Regions from separate parts of the Paenibacillus sp. FSL M7-1414 genome, predicted to be linked through region 1. Evidence: predicted binding sites of a transcription regulator. Region 1 holds the regulator's gene; the other holds the start of a gene.

Region 1 (8,817 bases):
GGTCCGAGAACGGAACGGAATCCGGGTACAGCTCTTTGAGTTTCTTTGCAGCGTCATACAGTTCATCCCATGTGGTTGGGATAGCAATGTTATTTTCTTCAAAAACATCTGTTCTTACGATTAATGTATAATCTGGCCATACTTCTTCATGCAGACCCGGGAGTACATAATACTTGCCATCTTCCTGTCGAAGTCCTTCGATTTCTTCTTCCAATCCCCATTTTTCCACTTTATCCTTGAAGTTGGGCATCAAATCAATATAATCACTAACGGGCAGAATCGCACCGGAAGATACAAATGCAGACTCTTCACCAGGGTACGTTTTAGGAATAACCAGTGGTGCATCACCAGAACTGATTAGAAGAGATCTCTTCTGAGAATAGTCACTCATAGGAACAATCGTTGGCTCAAGTGTAACACCAGTCATTTCAGTCATCTTTTCGAAAAGCAACCAGTCTTTTTTGTACGGATAGGTAGGTTGATCACTATACAGTATCGATAGATTAAACGGCTCAGTCGCCTTGAATGTATCCCCTACATTGTACGTCTCCATCGCTGCCTTGGTTTGAACTTCTGTGACGTCACCTCCAGTTCCGGTACCGCTACTACATGCTGCCAGAACAACGGTCATCATTGATGCCAACACCATTTTACCAACAAACTTACGTGGCTTTTGATTCATTTAGGTTATCCCCCTGAATTTGGTTTAGGTTGACCTTGCCTTAAAACTTTTTAATCAATCTCTAAAAAGTTAATCATGTGAATCACTCTAGCTGCTACGTATTACTGTTTAACAGACCCTAACATGATACCGGTTACAAAGTATCTTTGGACAAATGGATAGATGGTGAGTATCGGCAAGATGGTTAGTACCATCGTTACTGACTTAATATTGGCAGCAATCTGTGTCAGGTTATCAGCTGAGGTTGCACCGGCAGATGCCCCGCTTGTCGCTCCTGCAATCATATTGCGCAAATAAATGGTGACCGGGAACAGTTCTTTTTTGTCCAGATACAGAAAGGCTGGGAACCAGGAATTCCAATGACCTACTGCGTAGAACAGCACCATGGTTGCCATAACTGCTTTACTAAGCGGCAATATAATGCGTAACAAGATCCCATATGTGTTCAAACCGTCAATGGAGGCAGCTTCCTCCAGTTCTTCAGGCATATTTTCAAAAAATGACTTCATGATCAGCATGTTGTATATGCTAATTGCGCCAGGAACAACAAGTGCCCACATGGTGTTGTTGAACCCAAGGGAATTAATCAACACATAGTTTGGAATCAATCCACCACTGAAGAACATGGTAAATACGGCGAACATCGTCAGAAACTTGCGACCCATCAACCTCTTTTTGGACAGGGCATAGGCGAAAATAGTCGTCATGAACATGGAGATTAACGTACCTACCACGGTGTAGATAATTGTATTTTTATAATTCGTCCAGAACATGCTGTCACGTGAGATGGTCTTGTATGTCTCCACATTGAATCCTCTTGGGAACAGACTAACCTTGCCTGAATTAATATAGGACTCACTACTGAAGGATTGAGCCACGACATTTAAGAATGGATAAAGCGTTATAAATACCACGAACAGCAGAAAGATGACATTGAATACTTTAAATACCTTGTAAGATCTGGATTCCTGCATGGTGCTCCTCCTTTACCATAAGCTTCTTTGTGTCAGTCTGCGTGAAATGGCATTTACGGAGAACACCAGAATCAGACCGATCAGCGATTCGAACAAGCCAATTGCGGTAGCATAACTGAAGTTACTGGATTCCAGTCCAACCCGATACAGGTAAGTGGAGATCACATCAGATGTCTCGTAGATAAGCGGATTGTACAAGAGTAAGATTTTTTCAAATCCAACAGCCAGGAAATTACCCATGTTCAAAATCAATAACGTCACAATCGTTGGCAAGATCCCTGGTAACGTTACATGAATCGTTTGCTTCCACCGATTGGCACCATCGATACGCGCAGCTTCATACAAAGAATCATCAATGGTTGTCAGTGCAGCCAGATAAAGAATTGCCCCCCAACCCATACCCTGCCATACCTCGGAAGTGATATAGATTGTTCTGAACCACTCAGCCCGCTGCATAAAAGGAATATTGTCTCCGGTGAAGAAAGCCACCAGTCCATTAATGGAACCATTCACTGCTGTCAGCTGCAGGATCATACCCGCAACGATAACGATAGACAGAAAATGAGGCAGATATGACGCGGTCTGTACAAACTTTTTGAATCGTTTACTCTTCACTTCGTTAAGCATCAAGGCAAAAATGATTGGAACCGGGAATGTAAAGAGCAATGCAAGTCCGCCCAACATCAGCGTATTACCGAATACTCTCCAGAAGGTAGGGTCCTCAATGAACATTTTGAAGTATCTTAATCCAACCCACGTTTCTCCAAATATACTTCCCCCGGGAACAAAACGTCTGAATGCAATCACATTACCAATCATCGGTCCATATTTGAAAATAAGGAGATAAATGATGGGAAGGATTAATAGTGAATACAGCTGCCAGTCTTTGCGAAACAAGGTTGCTGCCGTTCGTAATCTGCTCTCTTTACGTAAAGATGTCATGGTTAACGTTGTTTTAGCGGTTTCCGACTCCATGTGTTTTCACTCCGATCCAGGACTTGATAAGTAAGAGTAATTCATGTACAATCTCCATCGTTTCTCCTCTTGTAGAAGACAACAACTCCTTTAACTTCACCCCCACTACCAAATAGATAATTGCTAAATGTAAGCGATATCAATTTGATGTATTATGTAGAATCACACAATCCAATGTGCTTCACATCATTCATTAGCACTTACTAAGTGGTGTGATTTCCAAATCGGAAGAAGATACTCTAAAATATTAAGCGCTTACAATCAGTCGAAAATAATAAGCAATAACTCCCTGCCTCCATTTAATGAAGTAAGTCAAAAAGATATTGCTTTATGACAATCTAAATACTAGTCATACTAGTATGTTAGTTATATTCTAATCCAGCTTCCCTCTAATTTCAATAACTTTTAGCAAAAAAATGGAGATCTCTTTTAACAAGGTAATTTACTCAACAAGCTCAAATAAAAAAACATTGGTAACTTCAAGAACGATATCATCGTTCATTGAAGCTTCCAATGTTTCAGGGTGCTGAGGAAAGATGTTATAACTGATTCCGCTTAGAAATTAGCAATAAGCTGATTTAATTCCGATAAATGTGTTATTTCATGGTCTGGCGCATACGTTTCATTGTTGGTCTTATGCTCACGGTTAATCCATACGGATTGGATGCCAGATGATAAAGCACCACGAATATCAGTCGTTAACTTGTCTCCAACCATCATGCTCTCTTCGGGTTTAACACCCAGTTTACTCAAAGCATGTTCAAATATCGACGGATCTGGTTTTCCTTTTCCGAAGTTACCCGAGATAATAATCTCATCAAAGAAAGGAGTTAATTCAGGTACACCATCCAACTTCTCTTGTTGCAAAGCAGGACAACCGTTTGTTAACAGCAACAGTTTGTACTTTCCTTGTAACTGACGCAAGGTATCCATCGTTTCTTCGTATACATGAGGTCTGGATCTCCGTTCTACTCCAAACTGCGCGGCAAGTTGTTCAGCAAGATCTTCCCGATCTATACCCAACTTCAACAAGCCACGACGCCAGGATTCTTTACGGTAAACTGGAGCAAGTTGTTCCAACTGACGGAACTCAGGTTGATCCCCACCAGTAAAGTTAGCCCAAAGGCCTTCAAACGGATTGATTCCAATCATTTTGGTAAAAGGAAAGGTTTCATATGATTCATACAGTCCACGTGCCTCATTACGAACAGCTTCTTCAAGTTCTTCTGGTTTAACCCCAGACTCTTTCGCTGCGATTAGACAAGTCTCATGAAAAGCTTCTCGAACACTACGCTCATCCCATAATAAAGTATCATCTAGGTCGAACAAAATCGCTTTTAACGCCATTCCGATCATCTACCCCTTTATGCAATAATTACTTTTCGACGGTTTCCACGGTGATCTGGTGTGCTTTAGCAAACTTCAGCAAACGTTCTGCAATCGCATCTGTATCGTAACGGTTCAATAACTTGGTGAACACCCATCTTTTCCCGCGACTGTTATGTTCGATAACAACTGTACCTGGTTCAATTCGGAATTTGACGATATCGTCAACCCCAATTGAACGTTCACGATTACCCTTCGTCGTTATAATCCGATTACTGCTAATCTTGATGTATGGACGACGAAGCATGAAGATGACTGCCAAAAATACGTAAAGCAGCATGGTCACCCAGTCCCAAGTTGTCATTGGAGCTTGCACAAGGAACGTGCTCATAAACAGATACAAAAAGGCGAGACCAATCAAAAATATAGGGAACAAAAGACTGCGTCCCTTAAAGACTTCTTCACCTGGTGTACCTGTGATTGGTTGACCACTTTTTTTGCGTTGCTGATTTAACTGCTTGGAATTTTTCTTAACCGTTCTCTCGAACGAACGCGACATGAGAATCCCCCTTATGTGTCTTTGTATCGGCTTACATAACTGTAAACCAACATTTCCCCCTATAAATTGCACACTCAAAATAACAGGAAGAAACCTAAATATCATAATGATATCATTAGGTTTCGTTAGTGTTTGAGTTTGCCTTGGTGGCCTTTGTCATTCTCATCATCAACAATCTCAATGGTATCCAGTTGTTGTCTGAAATTACTGCGAATATTGCTCAAATAAATCTCTCTTAACTCGGCACGTTCAGCAAGTTCTTCCTCCGACAATCCAGTGGACTTTTGCTTACGAGCCAATTCGTTAATGCGTGCTACCAGACTATCTATATCCAAGCTTGTCCCCTCCAAAAATACAAAGTCATATTAACTTTGCCATTATAAAGGCTGCTTGTCAAGTTGACACGCGCTAACACTCATTGATGTGCATTTTATTCTGCAAATTGAGGTAGAGCTAGTACTTGACCCACTTGGATGGAAGTTGTATGAAGTTGATTCACTTTCTTAATTGCTTCTATATAAATACGTGTATCCATATTCGTCGGTTTATGTTCCAAAGAAATACTCCATAATGTTTCCCCTTGTGAAACAGCTATCTTTCCTCCAGGCAGAACATCATTCTCATTGCCAGCAAAAACAGTTAAAACGGTGCTGCATCCAATAAATATAATCATAGAGGTAATGGCTACCTTTAACATCCATGAAGAAATCTTGAAACGCGCTAAAACCTTCTTGTAGTTCCCTATGTTAGACTTCACCAGTTCCGAATTGATTGGTTCATAAATGCTTTGATAAGTAGAATATCTCATTAAATACCCGCCTCCAAACGTTTGTTCCTATCTGTTGAAATCAATATAACACGAACACTTGTTTTGTTCAATAGATTTTTAGAACAATTGTTCGCTTCTTTTTTAGAAGGAACAATATCTTATTTCAAGTACTTTTGCAAAACATTTGCAGTATTATGCTCTGACTTTTGGACAATTTCTGTTCTATAAGTTAAAAAACACTGATTTAATGCTATTTTATTTAGAACTTATGTTTGTACGAACGGAGGTTCTATGTTATAATTTTCCCAAACGTTACTAAAATGGGGTTGATACGGTATGTCGAAGATATCCAGCAGGCAGCAGGCTATTCTGGAGTTTATACGAAATGAAGTCCGGTTGAAGGGGTATCCTCCTTCCGTACGGGAAATTGGTGAAGCGGTTGGACTGGCTTCCAGCTCAACAGTACATGGACATTTGGATCGTTTGGAGAAAAAAGGTTTGATCCGACGCGACCCTACCAAGCCAAGAGCCATTGAGCTTTTGAGCCAGGAAGAATCTGAGCATTCTCATCAATTTGCTCATAGCGTTGCACGTATTCCTGTTGTTGGTAAGGTTACAGCCGGGGTTCCAATCACTGCAACCGAGAACATTGAAGACTACTTCCCTCTTCCTACACATTATGTAGGCGAACAGAAAGTGTTTATGCTTTCGGTAGTGGGAGATAGTATGGTGGAAGCTGGAATCGTTAATGGAGATTATGTTATTGTCCGCCAACAGCAAACTGCTGATAACGGTGATATCGTCGTTGCAATGACTGAAGACGATGAAGCTACAGTGAAAACGTTCTATAAAGAGAAAGATCATATTCGCCTTCAACCGGAGAATGCGACCTTCGAACCTTTACGTTTGAAACACGTTAGTATTCTGGGTAAAGTCATTGGCCTTTTCCGAGATATTCATTAATATTTAACTTGAGTAACAAAACTAGATGTAATGAAATACGAAAGAGGTTGCCCTGATGAACAGGACAACCTCTTTTTTCATGTTTATGTTATTTTAGCGGCTAATTATTTACTTCGTTTCAAAATACTCTTGTGATGCGAGAACACATCAAAGCTCTGTTGTCCGTGATATGAGCCCATACCGCTCTCTCCTACACCACCAAACGGGAGATAGTGTGAAGTCATATGAGAAAGTGTGTCATTAATACATCCACCACCGAAGGATACCTGATTCAGAACCTGATCCTGCAGTTGCTCATCCTGTGTGAAGAGATATAGTGCCAATGGTTTTGGCCGGCGAACAATCTCATCCAGCATAGGATTCAGGTCACTGTACGTAAATACAGGAAGAATCGGACCGAAGATCTCTTCTTGCATGACAGCTGATTCCCAGTTCACATCACCAATTACCGTCGGCTCAATAAGCAACTGCTCACGTACAGAACGCCCACCAATTAGTGTTTTGCCATCTGTGAGGAATTTCGACAACCGATCAAAATTACGCGCGTTGACAATATGCGGGAAATCAGAGTTCTGTAACACATCATCCCCAAATTTATCTTTGATCTCTGCGCTAATCAGATTGATCAGTTCATCATGAACTTGTTCATGCACAAGCAAGTAATCCGGAGCGACGCATGTTTGCCCTGCATTCAGGAATTTACCACGAACAATACGTTGGGCCACCAGCTTCAGATCTGCATCACTATGGACAATAGCAGGACTCTTACCACCCAACTCAAGAGTTACAGGAGTCAAGTGCTCCGCAGCTGCCTTCATAACAATGCGACCAACACCTGTGCTGCCTGTGAAGAAAATATAATCAAACTTCTCTTTCAACAATGCTGTGCTAGCCTCAACTTCGCCTTCCATAACCGCAATATACTCCTGAGGGAAGATCTCCTGAATCAGATCATACGTCAGACGAGATACGGCTGGTGTTAATTCAGAAGGCTTGATAACTGCACAGTTACCGGCTGCAATTGCTCCAATCAGTGGACCAAAGGCCAGTTGGAAAGGATAGTTCCAAGGTGCAATAATAAGAGCCACTCCGTATGGTTCAGGGTAAATGGTACTCACCCCATCCGGCATAGCCGAATTGGTTGGGACTTGTTTTGGTGCAGCCCATTCCTGCAGGTGTTCTAATGCAAAATCCAGTTCACCCAGAACAATGCGAATCTCGGAACCGTAAGCTTCCGCCTCTGATTTGTTCAAATCTGCCCGAAGTGCATCTTGAATCCGTTGCTGATACTTTTCAATTCCTTTTCTAAGATGTTGAAGCGCATTAATCCGATACTCGATATTTTTCGTTTGTCCTGTATAAAAAAATGTACGTTGTTCTGTCACAAGTTGTTTTGCCTGATCCATATTAACATCTCCAATTAATTATTTAAAATTAAATTGCTCAAAATTTAATTAAAGTATACCTCTTCTATATGAAACTTTCAACATACAAATGAAACATCCATTTGTATTTATTTGAACGATGGTTGGAATTTTGAAAGAGTGAAAGCTAGTATTCCTTTCTATTTCGTGGCTATCAGAATTTCTAAGGAAGTTTGATTTAAATCTTTACTTTCGACAGTTTAATGTACTGTAGAAAGAATTCTATTTTCAGTTTCTTTTTCTAGGTTACTAGATAAATGATGAAAATGATTTTGCGCTATTACTAACATAAAGTGTTAAAGTTCATCAAATAGAGTTCTAATTACAATATATAAAAAAACTCCCCTTTCATTAATAAAAAAGAGTTTTACATGTTTACATTTATCTAAATCGACGAAAGAATGTGTTTTGTTATAAAGGTAAGCCTTGGTTACAGATAAACATAGAATTGTTTTGTGGGCTGATAAAGGATAATTTGGGGGCATTTGTGGGAACTTTGGTTTTTCATTAAGTATGTAGTGACTTGCCCACAAAAATCAAGAACACCCGTTTGATGTGTGATTTTCCTTAGGATATAACCCTTTTTTTCTAAACTGCACCTAAAGACGCTAGCCTGTTCAGGCTCAGTGTTATTTGTCACTTTCATTTACCAGTTAAACTGATTTTACTTCTTTTTGCTCTTGCTACTGCTACTGCTAAATGGATCTTCGTATTCTTTTACACTCAATTTATCTAACGCTTGATCATTTGCTTCTTGTTCACGAATATACTTTCATACAGTTGCTTCATTTAGGCCTACTGTATTTACATAGACGTCTAAAAATTTCAATTAAATTGTTTCTCACTTGATTATAGAGTTCTTTCCGTCTATACTTCGGGGTAAATACAATGTGGTATTCGTACATCCTGGTCATAACCTTTTCAAGAAGACTGTACAAAAAAGACAAGATTAAGCTGCATCCGTTTCCCCGTATTCTACTGGGAACGGTCGTTTAGTTTTTTTTCTAAAATCGGTTTTGGTTGCAAAACAGTATTCGCTCACTTGTTGTTCAACCTCTGCTTTATCTGCAGCCATATTCAAGTATATTTTCTCGTGAGAGAAAAAGGACTCGATACAAGCATTGTCTGGGCAATTTCCACGCCTG
Region 2 (8,817 bases), 290 kb from region 1:
TCCCAGACATATTGTCATTAAAGGGGTTTCCATTATTTCAGTGGGCGGAGACATCCCAAGCGATGCAACAATTATTGATGGAGAAAATGCGACATTAATACCTGGTCTGATTGATGCACATGTCCATACCTCCATTGGTGGATTACGAGATGCCTTAAAATTCGGTGTTACAACAGAACTTGAAATGAACGGCGATTTTACGAAAAGAGGGCGCGAAATTCAGCTAAAAAATGTGGATGACATCGCAGACGTTCGATCTGCTGGGACAGCGATTACCGCTCCTGGTGGGCACCCAGATGAATTACTGCCTGATGGAGATGAAATACCTGAATTCGTATTAAAGGAACTAGAGAAGTTGTCGGAGGAAGACCGGGAAGCAATGTTGGCCGCCTACGCTCACGATCACGACGAAATACCTCAAGTGACGACGGTTGATGAAGCGATCAAACATGTGCATACCCAAGTGGAGAATGGATCCGACTATATTAAGATCATGATTGAAGAGGGAACGGTTATGGGTGCACCTGGCCTGCCTGTTCTAAGTGATGAGATTCTAAAAACAGCTGTTACTGAAGCCCACAAGTTCGATAAGTTGGTCATTGCCCACGTCTTGACGGCTCTTTCATCGAAAGCAGCCATCGATTTTGGAGTCGACGGTTTGGGTCACTTGTTTATCGACAGACCCGAGTACACGTCCGAATTGGTTAAATCCATAGCTGATTCTGGAGTTTTTGTTACACCGTGCTTGGTGTTGAATTCATCGATTATAGGTAATCCGGCATCAGAATTGGCTAATGATCCACGAGTTCATTCCAAATTAAGTCCGGATTGGATCGATATCTTGAACTCAAGCTTCAATACATTCCCACAAGGCAATATGGAGAACAGCTTCAAAAATGTGATGGATCTTCACCGTGCCGGAGTTGATATTCTTGTAGGGACGGATGTCGCACCGGTTCCCGTTCCGAACCTTGGTGGCCTTGCTCATGGGGCCAGTGTTCACCACGAAATGCAGCTGCTGGTGAAGGCTGGGTTCACTCCGATTGAAGCTCTTCAGTCGGCTACTTCCAAACCGGCCCGTTGCTTTGGTCTACAAGATCGTGGCCGGATTACCGAAGGTGCACGTGCTGATCTTATTCTCATAAACGGTGATCCGATCACTAATATTTCAGATACTTTGTCAATCAAATCCGTGTGGTTCAATGGTTCGCAAAAACTAGGCTAAAACTAGTAGTTTATATTTCCTAATTGTAAAATCACTAAGAAGAGGGATTGCAAAAATGCAGTCCCTCTTCGACTTTAATCTAATTATGCTTTTGGAATTGCCCCTATTTGTTGAAGCAAGCCAAGCATATCGGGTTGACCATACTCTTCAATAATTTGGCCATTAGAGATCCGATAAAAATTCATTGCATTTACTTCGATTTTTTTGCTCGTTGGTGAAACCCGAGAAACTCTCCGTCTTGTGTGCCCTTCATGACAAAATGAGCTGCTACTAGATCCTCTTCTGCTACCAGCTCCTTAACAGTCCATTGTATATCGGAAAAACCAGATCTCATCATATGAATTATGGAGAGATAACCACTTGGACCATTCATTGGTTCTTTTTGCATAGGTACATAAAAAACAGCATCTGGAGCAATCAATTCTTCAGCAAGTTCCTTGCTTGCCGTATTAATGAAGTTCGTGAAACGATACATCAATTGTTTGTTTTCTGTAATCGTCATATTTAAACCCCTTTCTATTTTCGTGAGCATATGCCTTCACTTAAATTTTATCGCTACTTTAGATAATTGGTAAGTAGGCACCTTTTTGTTATATAGGATACTAATAGTAACTATTGGAGGCGATAATGTAGTGATTTCAAAAAAAGAGTTGCCGTTGTGTCCCGTCGCAACGACAGTTGGATTGATAGGTAACAAGTGGAAGTTATTGATTATGAGGGATCTTTTGAAGGGAACTCATCGATTCGGAGAACTTCGTAAAAGTATACCTGAGATCAGTCAAAAGGTTCTCACTGAAAATTTGCGTTCAATGGAAGAGGATGGAATTGTCATTCGTACTGTTTTTGCAGAAGTCCCTCCGAGAGCCGAATACAGCTTAAGTGATTTAGGAAATTCACTGAAGCCAATTATATTCTCTATGGAAACATGGGGGCTCGGGTACCAGAAACTCAATGATGAACTTCCAAACGATATTCATCAGAGTGAATGATGTCAAATTGTTACTCCACGGTCATTTCAAAATAAAATGAATCCCTCTACATCTTCAAGTTAAATCAATGGAGGACTCATACGTCCTCCATTGACTCGTATGAGAGAGTTGATCTTCGAACACCAGTTTCTGCAATAATTCTATTGCATGAAGAAAAAACGGGCAAGATCCTCATTAAATGAATGGCTATTTAAAATCAAAATGGATATGCACTGTTTTTGGATACATGAATAATTTCAGATGGAAACCTTGCCTTAAAATATTTTTCGACTTTCAGATGAATTCTTTTCTCGTACCATTTCTCCCAGCCGTTCGCCTCAAATAATTGTGGCATCCCTAACCGCTTAGATCTCATCCCCATTTGACCATCACCAATCAATAGCGTATCAATCCAAATTCGATCAGTTATGCCTTGTAACATGTTAGCGAAATTAGGTGAAAAAGGTAGCACAGGGGAAATAGATACTTGTGTATGTATCCCTGCATCATTTATCTTTTTCAAGGCTTTAACTCGTAAATCTATTCCAGGAGCATAGGGCGAAAAAATTCGTTTCACGTCTTCGCGATCTGTCTCGATTGTCATTGAAACCATAATTCTACATTTTTCCTTTAATTTCAGCAGTATATCAAGATCTCTGGCAACCAGCGGGCTTCTAGTTTGAATTTGAAGTGAATCTGGTGGGTTTTTATCCATTTCTTCCAACAGGCTTCTTGTAATGTTTGCCTTCTGCTCTACAGGTTGATAAGGATCTGTGGCTGATGACATGAATATACTTATGGGTTTATTTTTACGTCTTAGAAGAGAGACTTCCTTTAGATAGTTTTCTGCTGCATTTTTCTTGACATCCACCCACGATCCCCAAGGAATATCCTTAAACTTTTGAATAGGCATTTCTCTGACGTAACAGTATTCGCAAGCAAATGCACAACCCGTATAGGGATTTAGTGAATGAGTAAAACCAATATCTAGATAACCTTTTACTTCACTTAATATTTTCTTAGACACAATGTCTTTGATTTCAATTGGCATGACGCTACCATCCCCTCAATTACTTTTACGCCCACTTCTCCTCTTGAGTTTTATCTTAAAATTTCTCATGCTACTTGAAATGACGACTTGAAAATTACGTCCCGCAAGCGAACCGGGAAATTGGGCATCCTACTGATTTCTCGACTGTCTTAAACCTGCTGCTATTCCTCCTCCTTCGTGGCTTTTCTTTTGAATGTCCTTACTGAATACAGGGGCAGATTTATAATAATGAAGTTTTTTATCTTTGACATCCAAACATAGTTTACTCTGCCTCTTTATTTATCTTTTTTGTGATTCCCGGTTTACCGAAAGATCTGCTCGTATTTGTTGCCGCACCCATAAGTTAGACTCTTATTTTCCATGTTCATGTGGGCAATTCAGTAATATCAACGTTCATATGTTCGGTAAGCATTAAGGTTACATCCACTTTCACTTTGCTCCATAATAATGTCATTTTATGAATGTAACCTCTCACCGAATAATCTACCGTTAGACTCAGTTCGGATCTCACTTCATCTATGATTTTAATATGATGTTCCTTTAGCCTTTGTTTCGATTTGTACATTTCTAAAGCAATTTTCTTTTGGGTACCGTCCAAGTAGTCAACATACACAGATTTCATCTTAAAGTTTGAAGCGTATATTTTATGCTTATCTACCTCCAGAGCACCTAACAGATAAGGGAGCTCTACCACCCTCTTCACGAGTGAAAGTTCCTCGAAAGTCTGTCGCACTTTATACGCCTCCTTCTTCAAGTTTCACAGCGACCAATTGATCAAAATCGACCCATTCAAATCCATTCTCCATTTCAATTTTGATTTTCTTTCCAAAGGTACTGACTGAAGTGACGATCCCGTGTATATCCCGATTGCCTGACTCAGTAAATATTTCAAAGGTGGCTTGCAATGTATAATTGAGCGACATATCTATATTTTGTGTAATAATCTCCCACTCATCTTCATGGATCAGCGGCTTCGCTTGATAATGAATTTGAGTACGATGCTGTATAATTCGTTCTTTATGTTGAGGAAGCATCATGCGGCTCGATTCCCATAATCCATTGGCCTCCAGTTTTTTGCTCATTTATAATGCCCCCCAATTTTAGATGCTCGATCGATCGCTTGACCCGCAGCCGTAATGGAGCTCGCTCGTAGAATGGCAATGTCGCCAAATCGATCCTTAATGTCGTCCATAACCTGATCAATGGCCCGTTTCTGCTCTTGATCATCAAAAAAAGAAAGTTGATATGTATCCGCGTTGGATAATTGAGACAGGGATACGCCTACACGGCGCACAGGTTGCCCATCCCAGTGTTGATGAAATATGCGTTTGGCTATCTTGCATACATCAACGGTTATGTTTGTAGGATCAGACAGTTTAACCTGCCTGTGAAAACCAGTGGGGTGGTCAAAATCCGCTCCAGATACACTTACGGATACGACACTGCTCATCAGTCCCTTTTTGCGGGCTCTTCTGCATACTTCTGTGCAGATATCGAGAATAACCACTTCGATCTCCCAAGCCTCTGTGAAATCTCTAGGCAGGGTCATTCCGTTTCCGATATCTTTTTGTGTACTGTGCGTGTTAACGGTTACCGGCGAATTGTCGAGTCCATTTGCGACTCGCCAGATGACTTCTCCATTAACACCCCACTTACTTCTTAATTTGGAAAGAGGCGTATTCGCCAGGTCTCTAATGGTTCGGATGCCCATCTTCCACAGATGTTTTTCCATTCTTGAGCCGATCCCCCACATATCGCGGATGGGCTTATCTCCAATATGGAGGTGTAACTCCTCCTTTTTTAAGTGGAAAATACCCCCCTCTGCTTTTTTAGCGATCATATCACAGCATAATTTACTGATGATTTTGTTTTCACCAATGCCAGCTCTCGCGTAAACGCCTGTTTCATTATAGATTTTGTCTTGAATTTGCTTGGCCAAATCGACTGGATCATTACCGAATAGATGCATAGACCCTGTAAAATCAGCGAATAATTCGTCTATACTGTACGGTTCGACCAGATCGGTGAACTCTTCAATAATGGACATGATTTGAGTGGATACTTCGATATATTCTTGCATGTGTGGTCTCACAATGATCAGTTCAGGGCACTTCTGAAGAGACTGCCAGAGTGGTTCCGCGGTAGACACACCCTTCGCTTTGGCTAGTGGACAAGCGGCTAGGATAATTCCAGAGCGTCTTGCGGGGTCTCCCGCAACAGCTAATGGTCTATTTTTGTATTGAGGCATTTTTGCCTTTTCGACTGAAGCATAAAAGCTCTGCATATCAATGAGCATAATGGTTCGTTGCTTAGTCAACACTGTAATCACTCCTGTACTTTTGAGAACGTATGTTTGTATATATTATAGACCGAACACACGTTCTTTATGCAAGAGGTAAATATTTATAATTAGCTTTTGAAAACCCTTGGACACCATAATGAACTGTAGACTGGATATTGTCAGCCACTGTAGCCATCCAAATAATTAATTTTTAGTTTTATTATTGATGCACAAAAAACCAAGTACTTGTCTCACAAAGTGATAAGTACTTGGTCTATTTGATAGGATTTAAAGATTGGATCATCTTTCGTTCGATTGCAAATTATATTTCCAAATCCAATCTTTCCCCGTTGGATTCAATCACCTTTTTATACCAGTGGAAACTGTCCTTTTTACTTCTTTTCAGGGTACCTCTGCCCTCGTTATCCTTATCTACATAAATGAATCCGTAGCGTTTCTCCATTTCGCCAGTTGAGGCACTAACGATGTCGATGCAACCCCAAGCCGTGTAGCCGATAAGATTAACGCCATCGAGGATAGCTTCTCTCATTTGTTCGATATGATCTCGCAGGAAATTGATCCTATACGTATCATGGATAGAGCCATCCTCTTTGATGACATCAACCGCTCCCAGACCATTTTCAACGATCATTATAGGGATTCTATACCGATCGTACACATGATTGAGGACGTAACGAAGTCCAACTGGATCGATTTGCCATCCCCAATCATTTGCCTTCAAATAAGGATTTTTGAATCCACCAAAGACATTCCCCTGGGTCTCATCACCTTCTGGACGGGTACCCACTACATGAGACTTGTAGTAGCTGAAGCTATAGAAATCAACACAGCCTTGTTTTAGCACTTCTACGTCTTCTTCTGCCATCTCAATCTGAATATTGTTCTCATTAAAATATCTCTTGGCAAAGTCAGGGTATTCCCCTCTAACTTGCACGTCGCTGCTCAGCATATTGTTAATCTGATCCATTCTCAGAGCCTTCAACATATCTTCCGGTTTACATGTACTTCCGTAACCATGACTATAATTAATCATACAACCGATTTGGAACGCCGGATTAATCTCATGAGCAAGTTTGACAGCTTTTGCACTTGCTATAAATTGATGATGTAAAGCCTGGAATCTTAATTGCGTACTATCCACAACCGTATTGTTAAATACACCACTATCATCAACTAATAATGCCCCTGCTATATATGCACCTGCTGGAACAATTAAACTATTGATCTCATTAAATGTAATCCAGTACTTCACGACATCCTTGTAACGGGTGAAAATGGTCTCACAATACCGTACGTAGCAATCGATCATTTCTCTGGAAGCCCAGGCATTGAATTTCTCAGTTAGGGCAAACGGAGCTTCGTAATGTGAGATTGTAACGATAGGTTCAATATTATACTTTTTCAGTTCACTGAACACCTTGTCGTAAAATTGAAGTCCTGCTTCATTTGGCGTTACATCGTCCCCGTTAGGGAATATTCTGGACCAAGCAATGGACATTCTGAAGCATCGAAAGCCCATCTCTGCAAACAGACGGATATCTTCTTTGTAATGATGGTAAAAGTCTACTGCCTCATGGGAAGGATAGTTTACACCCTCCTCAATGTGTTTAGTGATCCGTCTTGGAATAGTATGCGTTCCACCCGTCATCATATCTGCTGTACTTGCCTTTTTACCATCAATGTTCCAGGCACCCTCGTATTGATTCGCCGCTGTTGCGCCGCCCCACATAAAAGAGTCTGGGAATACGGTTGTGTTCTTCATTGGAAATTCCTCCTTATATGATCTTAATTAGTTTTTCCCCGATCGTAATCGATGGTTTGTCTATAGCAATTACATCTGTAAAGTCATCTGAATTCGTAACAATAATAGGTGTAGTCAGATCATAACCTTTGGCGGCTATTGCATCTGTATCGAATTCGATAAGTAAATCCCCAGCTTTTACTTCATCACCTTCTTGCACATGTACCTTGAAATGTTCACCTTTCAGCTTCACCGTGTTCATGCCAATATGCACGAGGAGTTCAGCGCCATTATTCGAGCTAATACCCATTGCGTGGAAGGTAGGGAATACCGCGGATATTACACCATCGGCTGGTGAAACAAGCTTTCCAACTGTAGGTTCAATGGCGATCCCTTTTCCCATAGCTCCAGTTGCAAAGGCTTCATCCTTTATTGTTGATAACTCTAGAACTCGACCAGTCATTGGTGCTATGAGCACATGTTCAGAAACACTAACAACAGGCACACGGTTTGTTGAAGATGAATTGGCTGGTGTTCGTTGATCCTCTCCATCCTCAGGAACATCTTCAAATCCTAAAATAAGCGTCATCAAGAAGGTAACAACAAAGCCAATGACCAGACCAATTGCTGCATGGATTAGGTTCCATGGATTATCTGTGATAAATGCTGGTAACGTAGCCAAGCCGGCAATGCCTAGAGCAGATCGAGCTACACCGAACAAGCCAACGTATATTCCGCCTACAATACCACCAATGACAACAGCGATCAGTGGTTTTTTTAACCGTAGATTTACACCAAACAATGCAGGTTCGCTAATTCCTAACAGCGCAGTTACGCTAGTAGAGTAAGCAACTTGTTTAAACGCTTTATTTTTGGTTCTTAATGCGACCGCGAGCGCAGCTGCACCTTGAGCAATATTGTGTACGAGCATACCTGGGCCAACAATGCCATCGGTTTTTGTTTGTGCATAAGCAGTGAGGACAACGGGTCCCAAACTATAGTGCATCCCCGTCAGAATCAGGAAAGGGAATGCGCCGCCAATAATACCAGACACTAACCATCCTGCGTGTGTATTGACATAGGATACAGCAGAAGCAAGATAGTTACCGGCAATTGCACCCAATGGTCCTAGAATAATTAATGTTAGAGGCGCCATAACAAGGATTACAACTAAAGGTTTCAAAATGGATTTGATCACGGAAGGAGAATACTTTTCAGCAAATCGTTCCACATATGACAGGATCCATACGGCTAGAATAATTGGAATAACGGAAGAAGAATACGTCGCTTGTGTGACAGGCAGACCAAAGAACGTAACAGGCTCACCTGCAGACATTAACGCCGAAAAGCTAGGATGTAACAAGATACCCGCAATGGTTAAAGCAAAGCCCACATTAGCTTTAAGTTTAACAGCAGCACTCCAGGCGAGTAGCATTGGCAAGAAGTAATAAGCCGCATCCCCGACGAAAGTCATAATCGTATTAAATTGACCGTCAAGGTCAACGAGATCAAAGGTTTTCAAAATAAGAA

The links. Region 1 encodes LexA, which represses DNA repair genes until DNA is damaged. Its sites were predicted from a motif close to CGAACATATGTTCG; they were not measured.
Region 2: a site for LexA is predicted at 5,587-5,600, ahead of MHH92_RS16125 (DNA polymerase IV). Genes of this name have one in related genera too.

Annotation. Positions count from the first base shown of each region.
Region 1 is NZ_JBBOOS010000001.1:4,008,430-4,017,246, forward strand. It holds gene MHH92_RS17385 (ABC transporter substrate-binding protein) at 1-682, opposite strand, end outside; gene MHH92_RS17390 (carbohydrate ABC transporter permease) at 784-1,656, opposite strand; gene MHH92_RS17395 (ABC transporter permease) at 1,669-2,598, opposite strand; gene MHH92_RS17400 (HAD family hydrolase) at 3,187-3,978, opposite strand; gene MHH92_RS17405 (hypothetical protein) at 4,007-4,516, opposite strand; gene MHH92_RS17410 (DUF896 domain-containing protein) at 4,642-4,851, opposite strand; gene MHH92_RS17415 (LysM peptidoglycan-binding domain-containing protein) at 4,947-5,324, opposite strand; gene lexA (transcriptional repressor LexA) at 5,622-6,248, shown strand; gene MHH92_RS17425 (aldehyde dehydrogenase) at 6,353-7,654, opposite strand; partial or broken gene MHH92_RS30610 (IS200/IS605 family transposase) at 8,337-8,483, opposite strand; gene MHH92_RS30615 (transposase) at 8,458-8,586, opposite strand.
Region 2 is NZ_JBBOOS010000001.1:3,720,647-3,729,463, reverse strand. It holds gene MHH92_RS16155 (amidohydrolase family protein) at 1-1,225, shown strand, start outside; partial or broken gene MHH92_RS16150 (ester cyclase) at 1,309-1,700, opposite strand; gene MHH92_RS16145 (winged helix-turn-helix transcriptional regulator) at 1,858-2,214, shown strand; gene MHH92_RS16140 (SPL family radical SAM protein) at 2,411-3,244, opposite strand; gene MHH92_RS16135 (hypothetical protein) at 3,609-3,977, opposite strand; gene MHH92_RS16130 (YolD-like family protein) at 3,979-4,326, opposite strand; gene MHH92_RS16125 (DNA polymerase IV) at 4,323-5,540, opposite strand; gene MHH92_RS16120 (glycoside hydrolase family 1 protein) at 5,848-7,308, opposite strand; gene MHH92_RS16115 (beta-glucoside-specific PTS transporter subunit IIABC) at 7,322-8,817, opposite strand, start outside.